One region of the Agromyces sp. Y782 genome, then DNA from elsewhere that is predicted to be linked to it. Evidence: riboswitches for the same ligand, from Rfam matches in the RefSeq annotation. Region 1 holds a riboswitch; the other holds the start of a gene.
The links. Region 1 has a riboswitch for thiamine pyrophosphate ahead of AC1C2S_RS16590 (ECF transporter S component). Riboswitches for the same ligand answer to the same signal wherever they lie in the genome.
Positions count from the first base shown of each region.

Region 2: another riboswitch for thiamine pyrophosphate. It lies ahead of thiM (hydroxyethylthiazole kinase); the one in region 1 lies ahead of AC1C2S_RS16590 (ECF transporter S component).

Region 1 is NZ_JCAIUG010000002.1:516,008-525,542, reverse strand. Features, by position in the region: gene AC1C2S_RS16620 (sialate O-acetylesterase) at 1-1,777, shown strand, start outside; gene AC1C2S_RS16615 (serine hydrolase family protein) at 1,822-3,090, shown strand; gene AC1C2S_RS16610 (hypothetical protein) at 3,150-3,407, opposite strand; gene AC1C2S_RS16605 (nucleoside/nucleotide kinase family protein) at 3,466-4,038, opposite strand; gene AC1C2S_RS16600 (energy-coupling factor transporter transmembrane component T family protein) at 4,035-4,808, opposite strand; gene AC1C2S_RS16595 (ABC transporter ATP-binding protein) at 4,805-6,295, opposite strand; gene AC1C2S_RS16590 (ECF transporter S component) at 6,297-6,932, opposite strand; TPP riboswitch at 6,971-7,080, opposite strand; gene AC1C2S_RS16585 (spore germination protein GerW family protein) at 7,133-7,465, opposite strand; gene AC1C2S_RS16580 (DNA polymerase IV) at 7,545-8,801, opposite strand; gene AC1C2S_RS16575 (hypothetical protein) at 8,858-9,493, opposite strand.
Region 2 is NZ_JCAIUG010000001.1:2,390,651-2,400,185, forward strand. Features, by position in the region: gene AC1C2S_RS10980 (hypothetical protein) at 1-883, opposite strand, end outside; gene AC1C2S_RS10985 (bifunctional hydroxymethylpyrimidine kinase/phosphomethylpyrimidine kinase) at 1,008-2,624, opposite strand; gene thiE (thiamine phosphate synthase) at 2,621-3,319, opposite strand; gene thiM (hydroxyethylthiazole kinase) at 3,316-4,212, opposite strand; TPP riboswitch at 4,203-4,314, opposite strand; gene AC1C2S_RS11000 (signal peptidase II) at 4,382-5,023, shown strand; gene AC1C2S_RS11005 (LacI family DNA-binding transcriptional regulator) at 5,030-6,058, opposite strand; gene AC1C2S_RS11010 (ABC transporter substrate-binding protein) at 6,223-7,515, shown strand; gene AC1C2S_RS11015 (carbohydrate ABC transporter permease) at 7,587-8,507, shown strand; gene AC1C2S_RS11020 (carbohydrate ABC transporter permease) at 8,507-9,427, shown strand; gene AC1C2S_RS11025 (glycoside hydrolase family 127 protein) at 9,430-9,535, shown strand, end outside.

The DNA of each region.
Region 1 (9,535 bases):
GGAGTCCGCCGCGTGGCAGGACGGATCGGATTCGAGCACCGGCAATCAGTCGCCATGGGTGCGGACTTACGGCACGACGTCATGGCACCCCGACACCTCACGAGGCAGCCGTGCATGGCAATACGCCTACGGTGACATGACCTCCGTGAACAAGAACCAGGTCACCAATGTCGGCATGGTCGGCCAGTGGGGCATGCGCATGGGTGGCCTGCTCTCGCAAGAGCTTCAGGTTCCGGTTGCGATCATCAATGGCGCACACGGCGGGCAGCCGATCCACGTGTTCCAGCGCAACGATTCCGACCCGGATGACATCGGAACGAACTACGGCCGTTTACGGCAGCGCCTGGAAGCAGCTGGGGTCCTCGATGACGTCAAGGCGGTGCTCTGGTACCAGGGCGAGTCGGACAACGGCGATACGGCTCGTCATATCGACGGCTTCACGAATCTGCTCGAAGACTGGCGAAGCGAGTTCGGCTCCAACATCCGCGGCGGCGCGCACTACTACGCCTACCAGCTCCGAACATCGTGCAACGGCGCGGGAAACGCGGCCCGCGGCGACGACATCGCCCTGCGCGAAGCGCAACGGAACCTTTCGCGGACGCATGGCGTGACCGTGCTCTCCACGACGGGGGCACCCGTCCATGACGGTTGCCACTTCGGATACGAAGGTGGCTACCAGATGTTCGGCGAGCAGGCGGCGGCCGTGCTCCTCCGCGACCTCTACGGCGGGCCGAGCGCCGGCGTTGCGGCACCGAACCCGATCGCCGCAGCAGCAACGGCAGCGTCGAGCACGGAGTTCACCATCCAGCTCGACTCCGCCACCGATCCGTTGACCATCGACGCGAACATCACCTCGACAGGTGACTTCGTGGTGAACGGCTCATCGGCCAAGGTGACGAACGTGAGCTACCACGAGGGAGGAAAGCTGCTCGTGACACTGACCGGTGCCATCGGCGCGAATGCGACGGTGAGCTATCTGTCGCACTACGGCGCCGGCCCGATGATTCGCACCTCGAACGATGTCGGGCTGCTGGCGTTCGACCGACTCCCGGTCGCGGTCGGGAAAGCTGCGCCCGAGCTCGTGACGTCGATTCCGAATGCGGTGGCCGGGGTCGAGCACTCGGTTCGACTCGGCGCCACCGGCTCCGAGTCCGCGCGATACACGGTGACGGAGGGCTCTCTCCCAGCGGGGTTCGTGCTCGACACCACGAGCGGCGAGCTCGCGGGCGAATCCGAGGTCGCCACCACGGCAACCTTCACGGTTCGGATGGATTCCGCGACGGGCTCGAGCAGCCGAGCGCTCACGTTCGAGATCGCTCCGGGTCCGATCACCGAGATCACCCTCTCAGCGGTCTCACTCTCGGCCACGGTGGGCGACTCCGTGGAGATCACCGTCTCGGGTGAGGACGCGTTCGGGAATCACGACGATGTGACATCCGAGGTGATCTTGACGAGTGATCAACCAGGCGACGTCATCTCGGGCAACCGAGTGACATTCACCCATGCGAGCGCGCACACGATCACCGCGACCGTGGGTGCGGTGTCGGCATCGGTCACGATCGAAGTCTCGCCGGCGACCACCGGCGGCAACGGAGGAGGAAACACGCCCGGCGACACGGAGGGTGGCGGCGGCGCGCCGAACGATCCCGACTCCGCGGGCGGGCTCGCCGCCACCGGCGTCGATCCAGGGATCGGCATCGTCCTGGTGATGTTCCTCACCGTGCTCGGCGCACTCGCCGTGTTTCGTGGTCGGCGTACGCAGCGCCGCACCGAGTAGTCGGGTCGTCCTGGGCATGAACGCGGCCGGGTTACGCTGATTCCATGAGCATCACCCCCGGCCGCATCGTGGGCATCGCCGTCGGCGCGATCGCGATCCTCGGCATCGGGGTCTACGGTCCGGCGATGCTCCTCGGTCCGCTCCCGGCCGTGAGTGTCACGGTCGATGACACCACTGCAGCGGCATCCGCTGTGGGCTCGCCCACCGCGATCTCGCTTCCCGCCGCGGGCGCGAGCGCGATCGCCGTCCTCGCTGACGACGGCGCGCCGACGACGCTCGCCGTCGCAGGCGACACGGCCGCGGTTCCGATCGGCAGCGCCGCAAAACTCATCGCCGTGCTCGCGACCCTCGACTCCCTACCGCTGCCCGCAGACGGCGGTGCCGGCCCGGCCATCAACATCGGACCCGAGGACTACACCGACTACCTCCGCTACGTCGCGGAGGACTCGCGCACTCTGCAGGTCTCGCCCGGCGAGAGCTGGACGGAGCGAGACGTCGTGCGTGCAGTGCTGCTCGCATCGAGCAACAACCACGCCGACACGCTCGTGCGCTGGGCGTTCGGCGGCGTCAACCCCTATGTCAAGGCGGCCAATGCCTGGCTCGCCGAGCAAGGCTTCACCGAGACCCGGGTCGCCGACGCGACGGGCCTGTCGGGCGACAATGTCGGCACCGCCGAAGAACTCACCCGGCTCACGGCGCTGGCACTGGCCGACCCGGCGCTCGCGGCGATGTACGACACGGTGGAGTCCCCAGCGGTCGCCGGGGCGCGAAACGTGCCAGACGTGGTCGCCCACCTCGGCGACACGGGAGTGCGCGCCCTCGCCCGCAGCTACACCGACCAGGCGGGCCTGACCTTCCTCTTCGCAACCGAGATCCCGGGCGCAGAAGGCGAACCCCCACATCGCCTCGTCGGAGCGATGTCGCTCATGCCCGACTACGAGACGCTCGACGCAGCCGTCCGTACGGCGGTTGAATCGAGCGCGCTCACCGCGCAGCCCGTCGAAGTCATCACCGCCGGCACGCCCTACGCGAGTGTCGAAGCGGCCTGGGGAGACCGAGCCGAGCTCATCGCCACCGTGAGCCAGACGGATGTCTCGTGGGGCAACCCGGGCGGCGAGGCATCCGTCGCCGTCGAAGCCTTCACGACCGCGTCGGCGGGCCGTGACGTCGGCAGAGTGGTCGTGGCCGCTGCCAGCGGGGATCTCGGCTCGCCGCTCGAGTTGACGAGCGACATCGGCGATCCGGGTCCGCTCTGGCGACTCATGAATCCGGCTGCGCTCATCGGGGCGTTCTTCGCCGATCAGCAGGGCTGAACCGAGGACCGAGACGAAGGCTGAACGGGTGGGCGCGCAGCCTCCCGCGTGCGGTACGTTCAGTCGTTCTCGTCGTCGGACTCGACCGGGTCGGAGTCATCCGCATCGAAGCGGAACTGCACTCGCACCTGTCCGTTGACCTCGCGCTCGTCGACCGCGTCGTACCAGAACAGCGACTCGAGACCGTCGACGGCGGCGACCATGCCGACGCGCTGTTCGGGCTTGCCGCCCACGAGGATGCGCTGCTCGAACTCGCCCTCGAGTGGACCGTCGAGGAACTCCGCGACATATTGGGCGCCTGTCGTGTCTGTGCTCATGTGACTACCGTAGCGCTCGGTCGCACCAAGGGGCAGGGCGCCGCGCGAGGGCGCCGGCTCAGACGTCGACGACGCGAACCCGGAGATCGGCACGACGCGCGGGTCCTGTACGCGCGACGTATCGGCGCCACTGCCGTTCCCAGAGTTCCCAATACGGATCGAATGCACCGTCGTCTCGTGCCAGCGCCCTGCGTTTGCGCACTCGTGCAGAGGCCTCCACCCAGACATGCACCGCGTCGACCCGCGCAACGGCCGCGAACGCGCCGCACCCCTCGATGACCAGCGTGTTGCCGGGATCGCTCGACTCGATCGGACCCGGACGATCCGTCGCCCAGTCCCATTGCCGCCACTGCCCCACCATGCCTCTCCCCCGGCGGGCGATGAGGGTGTGCGACAACTCGGTGCCGGCCCGTTCGAGCCCGGTCCAGCCGCGGTAGGCGTCGTCGAGACGAACGAGGTCGGGCGTTCGACCGGGCCAGGCCCGCAGGATCGCGTCGGCGAGCGTGCTCTTGCCGGAGCCGCTGGGTCCGTCGATCGCGATGATCTGCGATCGCCCCGTGCGTACCCGAGTGAGCACGGCCCGAACGGCGGATGCCGCGGGGCCGACCTCGACACTCGGGCGATCGGTCACGACCACACCGGGTGAAAAGTACCGGCCCAGATGGCCGCGCCGATCGCGAGCGCGGCGATGCCGACGGAGAGTGCGAGGAGCGCCGCGTCCGACCAACCGACACGGGAGACGCGCGCCCAGGTGCGCGGTCGGTCGGACCCGAAGCCGCGTGCCTCCATCGCGGTCGCGAGTTTGCTTCCCCGCCGAATGGCGAGCACGAGCAGCGCGAAGGCCATGGTCGCGAACCGGCGGATGGCCCCATGATCGCCGATGCCGCGCGCGCGGCGCGACAACGCCATCGCCCGCCAATCCTCGATGAACAGGCCGACGAGGCGTGCTCCCGCGAGCGCGCCCAGCACGAACCTGCTCGGCAGGCGAGCGATCTGCGCGAGCCCGTCGGCGAGCTCGGTCGGGTCGACATTCATGAACAGCAGCACCGCCGGCAATCCGATCGCGAGTACGCGCACGGTGACGGCGATGGCGAGTTCGATGGAGCCGTCGGTGACCCGCGCCAGCCAGAACGACCAGTACTCGGTGCCCTCGGGCCGCCCGTACAACAGCATGCTGAGACCGGCGATCGGTGCCGCGATGAGGATCGGCCACGTGCGGGCCACGAGCACTTTCGGGGTCACACCGGCCATGGCGAACAGTGCGAGCTGCACGACGAGCGCGACCGCGGCGCTCACCCAATCGACGGTGAGGAGCAGTGGTGTGGTGAGGAGCATCGCCGCGGCGAGGCGGCTGACGGGGTTGACGCGATCGACGAGACGCAGTCGAGGTGCCGCGATCATGCCGCTGCCTCCACCCGAAGGGACTCCCGGCTGAGATCGAGATGCTGATCGCCGAGCGCCGCGAGATATGCCGCATCATGACTGATCGAGAGCAGGGTCACCCCGTCGTCGACCAGCCCCCTGAGCAGGCCGACGAGTTCGATCCAGGTGAGACGGTCTTGGCCGAAGGTCGGCTCGTCGAGGATGATGACGCGGGGCTGCGCGACGAGCGCGCACGCGACCGTGAGCCGACGTTGCTCACCGCCGGAGAGCGTGAACGGGTTCGCCTCGGCGAGCCGGTCGAGCCCCAAGCGTTCGAGCACCTCGCGAGTGCGCAGACGGGTCGTCGCCGCGTCGAGACCCAGCGCCCGCGGGGCGACCTCGAGTTCGCGCTGCACGGTGGAGGCGACGAACTGGTGCTCCGGCTCTTGAAACACGGTTCCGATGCGGGTGAGCAACTCGCGCGAGCGCCATCGGATCGGCTCACTGCGCAGCCCGCTCGCGAGTTCCGCTGACGCGCGCACGTGACCGGCGATCGGTGCCAGGAGTCCGCCCATCGTGAGGGCGAGGGTCGACTTTCCGGCGCCGTTCGGCCCCGTGAGCACCGTCGACGAGGCTCTCGGCAATGACAACTCGAGCCCCGCTCGCACGACCGCATCGCTCCGGCGGCCGATCGCGAGGTCGATACCGGCGAGATCGAGAACGGATGCCGCAGCGGCGGGCCGCGCCGACGTCACCGTCGGCGGCGAGCCGGGCACCCATACCCCGGCGGCGAGGAGGGCCTCGCGCTGCGTGTCGATGACGTGTCGGGGGTCGCCGTCGGCGATGATACGACCGTTCCTGCCGAGCGCCACCACTCGGGTCACGAGGTCGATCCAGACATCGACACGATGCTCGACCACGACGAAGGTCGCTCCGGTGCGCTCGAGCGTGCGGTCGACCGCGAGGCGTACCTCGCTCACCCCGTCGGGGTCGAGGTTCGCGGTCGGTTCGTCGAGGAGCAAGAGCCCTGGACGCATCGCGAGGGCACTGGCAAGCGCGAGGCGCTGCTTCTGCCCGCCGGAGAGCGAGCTGGTCGGGTGATCGAGTGGAAGGTCGAGCCCGACGTCGTCGAGCGCGCGACGCACACGCGGCCAGATCTCGTCTCGCGGCACCCCGAGGTTCTCGCAGCCGAAGGCGACGTCGTCACCGACGCGAGCGAGGATCACTTGCGAGTCGGGATCCTGCAGCACGAGGCTCGCGCGGCCCCGCACCGATGCCGGCCACTCGCCGTCGATGCGCAGCGAACCGGTCTCCTCGCCCTCCTCGGCTCCGCCGTGAACTCCGGCAAGGGCGTGAAGGAGCGTCGATTTGCCCGAACCCGACGGCCCGAGCAGCAGCACCCGCTCCCCCGGTTCGATACGAAGGTCGATGCCATCGAGCGCTGCGTCGCGCCTGCCGGCGTGGCGCCACCCCCACCCGCGCGCCTCCACGCGCGCGGGCCGGATGGCTTCGGAGTCGTGACCCACGTCAGACCCGCTGAGTCACGTCTTGACCCGCGGCGAAACGGCTGAGCGCCCCGGTGGTTGCGAGGCCCCGCACGATGAGCCAGCCGAGCAGCCCGGCCAGGACCGCGCCCGACACGACCACCGTCGCGAAATAGAGCCCCAGGAACTCGGCGGACTTCTGCAGATTGCCGGAGGTGAAGAGCTCGAGGCTCCAGGCCGCCGCGCCGGCCGCCGCACCGGCGAGCATGGCGGGCAACACACCGAACCGGCGGTAGGCGAGGATCGCGAACACCAGTTCGGCGCCGAGCCCCTGCGCCACGCCCGAGTAAATCGTCTCGATGCCCCACTGGTTGCCGATCAGGGCTGACACGACCGCGGCGAGCAGCTCGACGAAGAGGGCCGCACCCGGCTTGCGGATGATGAGTCCGCCGAGCACGCCGCCGATGAGCCAGATGCCCACGGCGATACCGCCGAGGCCCGGCGTGAGCGCATCGGCCGCACTGAACCATGCGTAACCGATGTTGTTCCAGAAGAGGAAAAGAAGCCCCGTCGCGACGCCGATCACGCTGGCGACGACGATGTCGACGACCCGCCAACGCAGATTGCGCGGCTTCGGAGCGGCCGGAGATGTGCTGGTTTCAGTTGCTGCAGTGTGCACTGTCGTGCCCTTTCGATTCGTGGAAAGAGGCACGGGAATTGAGATGTGATTGCCCTCCCTGCGCTGGCATTACCCAGATCAGGTTCGACGGTCGAAGGTTGAGAACCTTCCTCTCAGCCCGGCTCACCGGACTCCCGTGTTCGCTGACGAGTATACGCCGACGAGCACGGTGAGGGTCGACCGCCGCGACGGTGGGCGTCTCAGCGCTTGAGCGCTCTGATCACCATGCGCAGCGCCTTGCCGGTGACCCACACGAGCGGGGTGGCGACGAGCAGCAGGCCGATGAGGTTCGGTTCGAAGCGAACGCCGCCATCGCGACCGACGTATGCGCCGAGCGGAATGGAGAGGCCACCGCCGCCACCGCCGCCCGCCTCGTCGCCCTTCTCGTCGGAGCCGCTGCCGGCACCGAAGCCGTAGTATCCGAGCGCCACCGGCACGAGGGTGGTGCCGTCGATCTCGACGACGTCGCCGTAGGAGGTCTTCACGCCGACGCCGGCGACGCTCTCAGCCAGTTCCAGTACGAGTTCAGCCATGCCTGCAACGCTACCCGCGGATGCGCCGCTCAGCCACCCCTCTCACGATTCGCCCTCGAACGGGTTCATCGCAACGCACTCACTCACCGCCCGCATCCTTGCGTCGTGACGACTCGACACGATCGACCGCCGGGCGCACGAGCGAAGCCGGCCGCACTGCGCCTCGACCGAAACGAGCGGTCACCTCATCGATGGTGCGCTCGGCCTCGCGCCACTCCTCGTCGGGGTCCCACAACATCGCACCGGTACCCGACGGCCGTAGCTGTTCGGCTCGAACACCGATGAGACGGATTCGCGCACCATCGCCGGCGAGTTCACCGAGGGCCGCGGATGCCTCGTCGTAGATGCGGCGCGCGACATCCGTGGGCTCGCCCAGCGTGCGCGACCTGGTGACCGTGCGAAAGTCGCCGTAGCGGAGCTTCAACACGACCGTGCGGCCGAGCAGCCCCGCCTTGCGCAGCCGCACGGCGACGTCGTCGGAGAGCCGGAGGAGCTCACGCCTCAATTGCTCGAGATCGGTGAGGTCGTAGCCGAACGTGACCTCGTGGCCGATGCTCTTCTCTTCACGGCCCGTGACGACGTCGCGCGCGTCGACGCCCATCGCGAGATGGCTGAGTTTGGCCGCGAGGGCCGGCCCGAGCGCACGTTCGAGCGCATCGACCGGCATGGCGGCGACATCGCCGACCGTGCGCAGGCCGATGCGCGTGAGCGACTCCTCGGTGACTCGCCCGACCCCCCAGAGCGCCGAGACCGGCAGCGGGTGCAGGAACTCGAGCGTGCGCTCGGCCGGCACCACGAGCATGCCGTCGGGCTTCGCCCTGCTCGACGCCACTTTCGCCACGAACTTCGTCGCCGCCACGCCGACCGAGCAGGTCAACCCGGTCTCGCGGTGCACCCGCTGCCGCAGGGTCCACGCGATCTCGGCCGGGCTGCCGTGCAGGCGTCGCGCGCCCGACACATCGAGGAACGCCTCATCGATCGAGAGCTGCTCGACGAGCGGGGTGACCTCTTCGAAGATGGTCATCACCCGACGCGAGTACTCGGTGTAGCTCGCATAATCGCCCCGCAACACGATCGCGTTCGGGCAGCGCTGCAATGCGAGCGACATCGGCATCGCCGAGTTCACGCCGTACTTTCGGGCCTCGTAGCTCGCCGCAGAAACAACCCCACGCCCGGCGGTACCGCCGACCAGCACCGGCTTGCCGCGCAGATCGGGCCGCTTCAACAACTCGACCGACACGAAGAACGCATCCATGTCGACGTGCAGGATGGGTGTCGCCGAATCGTCGACCGGGCCGGTGGTGACCTGCCGCGACGAGCCGTCCTGCTTGCTCATGCTCCGAACCTAGCCCGTGCCACTGTCATCGGAAGCTCAGGGCCAGCGATGGAGCATCAGAAACCGAAGTCGCCACCACCACCGAAATCGCCACCGCCGAAGTCTCCGAAGCCGCCCTGGTCGGAACCAGAAGCGTCATAGCCACCGGCATCGGCGCCCGTGCCAGCACCGTTCTCGCCGCCCGAGTCGCCCCCGGTGTCCCCGCCGTCGGCGCCCGCCTCGAACGAGGCGGGGTCGGGCAGGAACGCCTGCGCGATCGCCGAACCGACCACCACACCCGCGATGGAGCCGAGCAGCGAGCCTGCGAACATACCGCCGAACGACGGCCCGCCCTGCTGGGTGCGGCCACCCGCGGCATCCGCCCGGTTGAAGGCACGTTCTACGCTGCCGGGAGCTCGAAGCTCGGCACGGGTCGCCGCCCGAGCCAGTGCGCCGGGCTCGTCGGAGACGAGTCGTTCACCGGCCGGTGCCTCTTCGGAGAGCGAGGCGAAGACCGCCGCTCGCTGCTCGGGAGTGAGCTTGGCGAATGCCTCGGCGTGCACCGTCTCGACCGACTCGGGCGGCGCCGTGCGCAGCAGGTAGCGGTATCGCTCGACGGCGAGCTCGTCGTCACTCAGTCGGCGTGCAGAAGGAACCGGGCGCGCCGCAGGTTCGTCGGGGACGGTGCCGAACAGTCGGTCCAGGAATCCCATGTCGTGCTCCTCAATCGTTCAAAGGACGACCACTGTACGGCC
Region 2 (9,535 bases), on a different contig from region 1:
CCGTCGCGAGCGGCGCCACGACGAGGCTCGGTTCGGTGAGGGCCATGCGGAACACTCTGACCCCGTAGTCGAGCATCTCACCGGGGTGGCCGGCGAGTACCCGCGTTCCGGCCGCGCTCGACACCGCGGTGATCAGTGCAGGCCCGACCCAGAGCATCGCGAGGCTCGCGATCGCCGCGACGATTCGGCCGACCGTTTCGACTCCGCCCCAAGCGATCGCCGCGCCGACGAGCACCGCCGGCGCCCAGCGAACGGCGTCCCAGAGCCAGGCAGGCTCGCCCGCGAACGCGGGACCCCGCGGCGAGAGGAGCGCGTGCAGCCAGCCGGCCGAGAGGATCGCCGCGATGGTGAGGCCGATGACCGCGCCGGCTCGCGGTGCTCGGGCGACGAGCCAGAGCACGCCGAGTCCGACGACCACCGCGAGGATCGCAACGGCGATGACCGCGCCGAGGTACACGAGAGACCACTCGTCGTGTCGCAGGCCTGCGGCGACGAAGGCGGCGGTCTGGACGATCGCGACGACATCGACGAGGAGCACGCCGGCGAGCAGCATCATGAACCCACCGCGCTGAGCGCGGGGGCGCGTGGAGCGACCCACGAGCCCGGCGACCGCTGCACCGATGATGATGAGCGTGGCGATGAGTGACAGGGAGTACTGACTGAAGGGCAGCAGCACGATCGGCATCTCATCGGGCAGGGTGTCGTTCGCCCAGAGATTCTGCAGCGGCAGGCGCATGCCCGTGATCAGCCACGGCAGCAGGCCGAGCGCGGCGGAGGCCACGCCGAACAGAAGCAGGTGCCAGCCGCGCAGCGGTCGCGCCTGGCCGGCATCGGTCGCCACGTACTCGCGGGAGGGCTGCATGTCGGGCGTCGTCTGACTCATTGCCACCTCGTCGTTGGATCGGCGCCGGCCCGGAGCCGGGCGGGTGCGACCACCCTATGCTGCGCGGAGGACGGAGTTCTCGTTCCGATCATTCCGCGCGGCCGACTCGAGATTCGAGTCCCGATCACCCCTCGCCGAGCGCCGACGCGAAGAACGCGAGCTCGTGCTCGGCCGATCGGCGGAACGCCCGGTGCATCCGCTCGCGTGTCTCGGGCGTCGCACTCGCCGCCAGGCGCGTGACGATGTCGATCGCCTCGCGGTTCGCGGCGGCGAACGCGGGGTCGGCGTACGTCGCGAGCCACGAGGCATACGGATGCGCCGTCGCCGTCGCCGTCGCACCGAAGACGCCGTCCGCGAACCGCTCGCCGAGGTCGACGTAGATCCAGTAGCAGGGCAGTACGGCGGCGGCGAGCGCCGCGTAGTCGCCACGGGCCGCAGTGGAGAGCAGGTGGTCGAGGTAGGCGGTCGTCGCGGCGTCGGGCTCGGCCGCGAATGTCGATGCGCCGGCCGAGTCGAGCCATGTCTCGTGCAGCTCGAGTTCGCCGACGAGGGAGCCGTGCGCGGCGTTCGCCCAGAATGCCTGCTCCGAGGCATCCGTCGCGAGACGCGAGGCATCGGCCAGCACGCGTGCGTAGTCACGCAGGTAGAGCGCGTCCTGCGCGAGGTAGCGGAGGAACGCGGGTCGCTCGAGCGTGCCGTCGGCGAGCTCGCGGATGAACGCGAGCCCGTCGATCGCCGAGCGAAGGTCGTGGATCGACGCCCACCACTCCGCCTCGACCTCGGCGGGCGTCGGGGCCGTGCGCACCCCGCCGCGGGACCAGAGCCCCGCGAAGTGGCTGATCGGCCCGTGCCCGCCGCCGACCTCGAGCGCTTCGCCGTGCCGCAGCGACTCGCGCAGCCACCGGCGGGCCTCGATGATCGCGAGGGTCCAATCTCCGAGCTCTGCGCGAAGGCTCGCGATCGCGGAGGAGAGCGAGCACCCCGTGCCGTGGGTGGCGCTGGTCTCGATGCGCTCCCCCGGGAACTCGATGATCGTGCCTGTCTCGGCGTCGACGAGCGCGTCGGGAGCGTCGGCGCCGTCGAGGTGGCCGCCCTTCGCGAGCACGAGCACGCCGAACTCGCGCGAGACTCGTCGGGCCTGCTCGAGCGCCGCCGGCCAGGTGAGTGCGTGCGGCTCGCCGGAGAGCACGGCGAGTTCGTGCAGGTTCGGCGTGATGAGGTGCGCCCGGGGGATGAGCGCGCGGAGTGCCTGCTCGGCGGTCGGATCGAGCAGTCGGTCGCCGCTCGTCGCGATCATGACCGGGTCGAGCACCACCACCGGGGGCCTCGTGCGCGCGAGCCAGTCGTCGACCGTGCCGATGATCGCTGCGTCGGCGAGCATGCCGATCTTCACGGCGTCGATCGTTACGTCGTCGCTCACCGCATCGAGCTGCTCGGCGAGGAACGACGCCGGCGGCAGGTGCACGTTGCGCACGCCCCGCGTGTTCTGCGCGACGAGCGCGGTCACCGCCGCCATGCCGTAGCCGCCGACGGCGGCGATCGACTTCAGGTCGGCGTGGATGCCGGCGCCGCCGGTCGGGTCGGTACCGGCGATGCTCAGCACGCGCGGCACCCGCCGGTCGCGCGGCACGCTGCGGACGCCGGGCGTGTGGCGGCCTCGCGGGGGCGTGGCGGTCTCGAGTGCGAGGCGAGCGGATGCCACGGCGCCGATGTCGACCGCTCGAGCGGCCGTCTCGCTCATCGCCGGGCCTCCGAGACACGGCGGTCGCGGGGTGGCGCGATGCCCGCCCAAGCGTCGACGAAGTGCAGCGCAGCGTCGCGGGGATCGGCGGCGGCGCAGATCGCGGAGACGAGGGCGACCCCGGCGGCGCCGCCGTCACGGAGCGGCGCGACGTCGTCGAGAGTGATGCCGCCGATCGCGACGCACGGCAACTCGGCCTCGGCCGCGAGTCGTGCGAACCCGTCGACGCCGAGGGCCGGCGGATGATCGGGCTTCGTCGCGGTGGGCCGGATCACGCCGACGCCCAGGTAGTCGACCGTGCCACGCGGCATCCGTCGTACGGCCTCGAAGTGGGCCGAGGTGTTCGCGGTGAGGCCGACGACGCCGTTCGGTCCGAGCCGCTCACGCGCGATCGCCGCCGCGGCGTCACCCTGGCCGAGATGCACACCGTCGACGGGCAAGCCGCTCGCCCGTGCCGCGAGGGCGACGTCGAGCCGGTCGTTCACGAGCAGCGTCGCCCGCCCGTCGATCGCGGCGCACAGCCCTTCGAGCAGCATCAGCAGCTCCGTCGAGGAGCCGAGCTTGTCACGCAGCTGCACCACTCGCACCCCGCCATCGACCGCATCGGCGACGACCGACGTCACGCCCCGCGGGCCGCAGAGTGCCGTATCGGTGACGAGGTAGACCGAGAGATCGAGCGCCGTGTGCGCCGTCACGACCGCACCGACGTCGAGGGCACTGCCACGGATGCGAGTTCGGCCGCCACCGCCGTCTGCGCGTCGGCGGCGACCTCGACGAGCTGCACCCGCCCGCGCTCGGCGACCTCGTCGGCCGTGACCTGCGCGAGGGCATCGAGGAACAGCGGTGCGAAACTGCCCGGCCCGGCGGCACCCGCGGCCGCGAGCTCGGCCGCCACCGTGTAGACGAGCGTCGCTGCAACGGCGCCGGAGAACGCGTCGTCGGTGACCGAGAGGAAGGCTGCGGTGACGGCGCCGAGGGCGCAACCGCCGCCCGTGACCCGGGTGAGCAGCACGTCGCCGTTGGCGACCCGCGCAACCCGCCGGCCGTCGGTGATCAGGTCGATCGGGCCCGACACCGCGACGACGGAGCCGTGCGCCCGGGCGAGGTGAGCCGCGGCATCCGCTGCCGACTCGGTCGAATCGGAGGCGTCGACGCCGCGTCCGCCGCTGCCCGTGCCGGCGAGGGCGATGACCTCGCTCGCATTGCCGCGGATCACGGTCGGGCGCTGCGCGAGCAGCTCGTGGGCGAACGCGGTGCGCACGGGCAGTCCGCCGACGGCGACCGGGTCGAGCACCCAGGGCGTGCCGGTCTCGGATGCCGCGGCCACCGCCTCGCGGGCGGCATCTCGCTGTTCCTCGTGCGGCGTGCCGAGGTTCACGAGCAGCCCCGACGCGATTCGCGCGAAGATCCCGGCCTCACCGCGGATGTCGACCATGGCCGGGGCCGCGCCGAGGGCGAGCAGAGTGTTGGCCGTCACGTTGGTGACGACGCTGTTGGTGATGCACTGCACGAGCGGCGTCGCCTCGCGCACGAGGGTCAGGAGCTCGGCAGAGTGCCGGGCAGGGTCGGTTGGCAGACGATCGCTCATCGCGACATCCCTTCGCTAGTTCGAACTAGATCAGGTTCGACGGGTGTGTTCTCAGCCATGCCCGCTTCGGTGAAGCGATGCACGGCACCCCGTGTCACTGCGATGAAGCCTAGCGGTCGCCCGGTGACGGTCGGCGACACGGGCGTCTCGCGCGAAGGATAATGAAGCAGTGAGTTCCGACCCTTCAATGCCGCCGCCCGCTCCCGCCCTCGAGAGCACGGTGAAGCCGCGCCTGTTCTGGTTCGTCGCGCTCCTCGCCGTCGTCGTGATCCTCATCGACCAGGGCTCGAAGTGGTGGGCCGAGGCCGCACTCGAGGAGCGGGTGTCCGTTCCGTTGATCGGTGACCTGATCCGCTTCCAGCTCGTGTACAACCCCGGCGCCGCATTCTCGATCGGCACCGAGTTCACCTGGGTGTTCGCGATCCTGGCGGCAGTGGGGGTCATCGCCATCCTCGTGTTCGCGTGGCCGGTGCGCTCACGGGGTTGGGCGATCGCGCTCGGTCTCCTGCTCGGCGGCGCCGCGACCCACCTCGGCGATCGGCTGTTCCGTGAACCGGGATTCGGCCGCGGGCATGTCGTGGACTTCATCGGTTACGGCAACCTCTTCATCGGCAACGTGGCCGACATCGCGATCTTCGCCGGCGCCGTGATGGTGCTCGTGCTGACCTTCAAGGGCGTGCATCGCAGCGGCGCTGTCAACTCGGCTGACGCTGACGCTGACGCTGACGCTGAAACGGCTACCGACGCCGACGCGGCTGCCGACTCCGACACGACTGCCGAGACGAACACCGGCACCGAGACATCCGCATAGCGCCCCTCAGCGACGCTCGATGGTCGACCCGCGGATCACGAGCCGCACGGGCAGGTGATGCACGCCGGCGTCAGGTTCGGTGCCGTCGATCGCGGCGAAGATTCGCATGGCCGCGGTGCGCCCGAGCTGCTGCAGGTTCGCGTCGATGCTCGTCAGCTCGGGACGGGAGTTCACGGCGAGCACCTCCCAGTTGTCGTACCCGATGACGGCGACGTCTTCGGGCACGCGCTTGCCGAGGTCGCGCATGGTGTCGATCACGCCGCGCGCGATCTGGTCGCTGCCGGCGACGACGCCGTCGATGTCGGGATGCTGGGCGAGCAGCATGCCGGCCGCTGCGCGGCCCCAGTGTTCGCTCCAGCTCGAGGTCATGACGTCGCCCACGAGTTCGAGTCCGGCTTCGGCGAGGGCCGCCTGCACGCCGACCGCACGATCCTGCGCGGCGGCGTACTCGGGCTCGCCGGTGATGTGCGCGATGCGCCGCCGCCCCGTGGCGAGGAGGTGCTCGACGGCGATGCGTCCGCCGGCGATGTTGTCGGGCGTCACCGAGACGTCGCCGGGGTCGTCTGATGGCGCGTAGGCGTAGACCACGGGCACGGGGAGGTCGTGGCCGAGGGACGGTCGCGGGTCGGTCTGGCGTCCCACGACGATGATGCCGTCGACGCGTCGGTTCAGCAGCGCCTTGAGGTGGTGCTGCTCGCGGATCGTGTCGCCTCGCGCGTCGCAGAGGAACACGTTGATCTGACCTGCGCCGAACGCGTCTTCGGCGCCCATGAGGATGGGGATCACGAACCGGCCCTCGAGGTCGCTCGTGAGCAGGCCCACGGTTCCGGTGCGGCCGGCGATGAGGCTTCTGGCGAGCGAGTTGGGTGTGAACGAGAGCTGTTCGGCGGCGTCGATGACGCGCTTGCGCGTGGCCGGGGCGACTTGGTCGCGGCCGTTGATGGCCTTCGAGGCGGTCGCGAGCGAGACGCCTGCCATGCGGGCCACGTCGTTGAGCGTCGCCGCCCGTGAGCTGCCCGAGCCGGTTCTCGCCATGTTCGCCTCCTCGACTGAAACGCTACCGGCTGTCGCTCTTGACGGCCGGGAGATTCACACTGTAGCGTGCCGAAAGGCCTTTCGGAAATTTCGGTAAGGCCGCACCAGCACCTGACATTCCGGGCGTCTCGGCGCCCACTCAACGACGAGCAAGGAGTACACGGATGAGATCACGCAATCGCCGGATGATGCGGGCTGCAGCTCTGCTCGCCGCCGGCGCTCTCACGATCGGACTGGCCGCCTGCACGGGCGGCGACGAACCCGGAACGAGCCTCGCGGACGCCGGCGCCGAGGGCGTCGACGACGGCACGACCCTGACGCTCTGGACGCGTGCGCCCCTCGAGAAGCAGGCGAAGCTCCTCGTCGAGGCCTACAACGACAGCCACGAGAACCAGGTCGAGCTCACGGTCGTGCCGAACGACGACTACGTCGCGAAGGTCGGTGCAGCAGCCGGCTCCAACGGTCTGCCCGACCTGTTCGCCGCCGACATCGTCTACGTGCCGAACTGGGTCGAGCAGGGGCTGTTCCAGGACATCACGGCGAACATCGACGGCTTCGACTTCAAGGACGAGATCAACAAGGGGCATCTCTCGGCCGGCACGCTCGACGACGAGGAGTACGTGCTGCCGTTCGTGCTCGACCTGTCGATGCTGTTCTGGAACAAGGAGCTCGCGACCGAGGCCGGGCTCGATGCCGAGGCCGGCCCCGCCAACCTCGAGGAGTTCGCCGAGTGGGCCAAGGCCATCCAGGGCCTGAACAAGCCCGACACGTACGGCACGGCCACCGGCCTGAACTGCGGCGGATGCCTCGTCTTCACGTGGTTCCCGAGCAACTGGGCCGACGGACAAGAGGTGCTTTCCGACGATGGCACCGAGTCGCTGCTCGCAAGCGACACGTCGAAGGAGATCTACTCCATCTGGAAGGACCTCTGGGACTCGGGCGCCGTGCTGCCCGCATCGAAGGACGAGGCCGGCCCCACCTGGACCGCCGCGTTCACCGAGGGCAAGGTCGGCATCATGCCGTACCCGGCGACCCTGCTCTCGTCGACTCCGTTCGACGTGGGTGTCTCGGGTCTGCCCGGCCCCGAGGGCGGAGCCTCGACATTCGTCGGCGGCGACGGCATCGGCGTCTCGAAGGACTCGAAGAAGGCCGCGCAGGCGTGGAGCTTCCTCAGCTGGATGATGTCCGAGGACGCGCAGGTCGGTGTCCTCGCGAAGGACAACGACGTGGTTTCGCGCTCCGACCTCGCCGACAACGAGTACTCGCAGAAGGACCCGCGCCTAATCACGATCAACGAGGTCGCCGGTCAGGGCGATACCCCGGTCGCGATCAACTTCCAGCAAGCGTTCAACGCGCCGAACAGCCCGTGGCTGACCATGGTCCGCAACGCGGTGCTGGGTGACGCGTCGTCGATCGACGCCGACAACGACGAGATCACCGCGATCCTCGGGCAGTAGCCGCACCGTCGACTGGCCGGCGCGCGGAGTCCAAGCTGCGCGCCGGCCCGCCATCCCTCGAAAGGCCCACCATGACCGCCACGCTTCCCGCAGCGGCATCCGCTTCGAGTCGCGCGCAGCGCCGACGTCCTCGTCGCCGTGCCGCAGTGACCGGCTGGCTCTTCGCGCTGCCGACCGCGCTCTTCGTGCTGCTGTTGTTCGGGCTCCCGCTGCTGCTCGTGCTGCAGATGTCGGCGAGCGACTGGCCGTTGCTCGGCGGCAACCAGGGGTGGAACCTGCCCGAGAACTACGTCGACGCGGTCGGCAACCGCTTCTTCCTCGACTCCATCTGGTTCACCCTGAAGTACACGGTGCTGACGACGATCATCCTGCTCGCCTTGAGCCTCGGGCTCGCGATGCTCGTGCAGGAATCCACCAGGTGGAAGGGACTGCTGCGCACTTCGTTCCTCGTGCCGAGCGCGCTGGGCCTGGCATCCGCTTCGCTCCTGTTCTACGTGCTCTACTCGCCCATCGCCGGGCCGTTCGCCGACCTCATGAAGGCGTGGGGCTTCACGTTCCTCGGCACGCCCGACGGCGCGCTCTGGTCGACGATCTTCCTCATCGTCTGGCGCTACGCCGGTTTCTACATGCTGCTCATGTTGGTGGGCCTGCAGGGAATACCCGAAGACGTGTACGAGGCGGCCCGCATCGACGGCGCCTCGCGTTGGCAGACCTTCCGCGGCATCACGATCCCGCTGCTCCGCCCGACGCTCGCGCTCACGACCGTGCTCTGCGTCACGGGCTCGCTGCTCGCATTCGAGCAGTTCTACATCCTCACGAAGGGCGGTCCCGACAACTCGACCATCACGGTCGTGCAGCTCATCTACAGCATGGCGTTCCAGGGGCAGAACGATCTCGGCGTCGCCGGTGCGCTCTCGGTCATCGTGCTGCTCGCGCTCGTGGTCATCAACATCGCGCAGATCCGCGCGTTCGGAAGGAAGGCGGAAGACTGATGAGCCTGCTCACCCGTCGCGGGGCACCCGCCACAGACTCCACGGTCGCGATCGTCGCGCCGAACCATCGCGGCGGGGTCGCCCGCAAGCGCCCCACCACCGTCGCCGGTATCGCCCTGCGCACGCCGTACTGGGTGCTCACGGCCGGCCTCGCACTGCTCTTCCTCTACCCGCTCATCTGGACGGCGATCTCGTCGGTCTCACCGCTCGCGGGCACCAACCAGACCGACGGCTGGGGCTTCGGCAACTACGTCACCCTCGCGAACTACCAGGCCGGCATCTGGGTGTACCTGTTCAACTCGACGTTCGTGTCGCTGCTGACCGTGCTGCTCACGCTCACGATCTCACTGCTCGGCGGCTACGCCTTCGCGCGCTTCAGGTTCCCCGGCAAAGACCTGCTGTTCCTCTCGACGCTCGCGATCCTGATGGTGCCGTACGCGACGCTGCTCATCCCGCTGTACGTGCTGCTCAACTCGGTCGGGCTCTCGAACTCGCTCGTGGGCGTGGCTCTCGTGCTCACCATGTTCCAGCTCCCGTTCTCGATGTTCATGATGCGCATCTCGTTCGAGTCGATTCCGCGTGAGCTCGACGAGGCCGCGATGGTCGATGGATGCTCCGCCTGGAGCGTGCTCTGGCGGGTGCTCGTGCCCGCGGTGAAGCCGGGCCTCATCACGGTCGGCCTCTTCGCGTTCCTCGCGGCGTGGAACGACTTCATGGCGCCGCTCATTCTCATCAACGATTCGAACCGCATGACGCTGCCGCTCGCGATCTCGAACCTCAGGGGGCAGGTGCAGGGCGTCGTCGACTACGGCGCGACCGAGGCCGGCGTCGTGGTACTCGCGCTGCCGTGCATCCTGCTCTTCCTGATCCTTCAACGACACTACGTGCGCGGCTTCATGTCGGGCGCCTTCAAGGGATGAACATGACGGTCTCCACGCACACCGCTCCTGCATCGGTCGCATCGGTCCCACCGGTCGCGCCCGTCGCACCATCGCGCACCGCGCTCCGCCCGCTGGGCCTCGACGAAG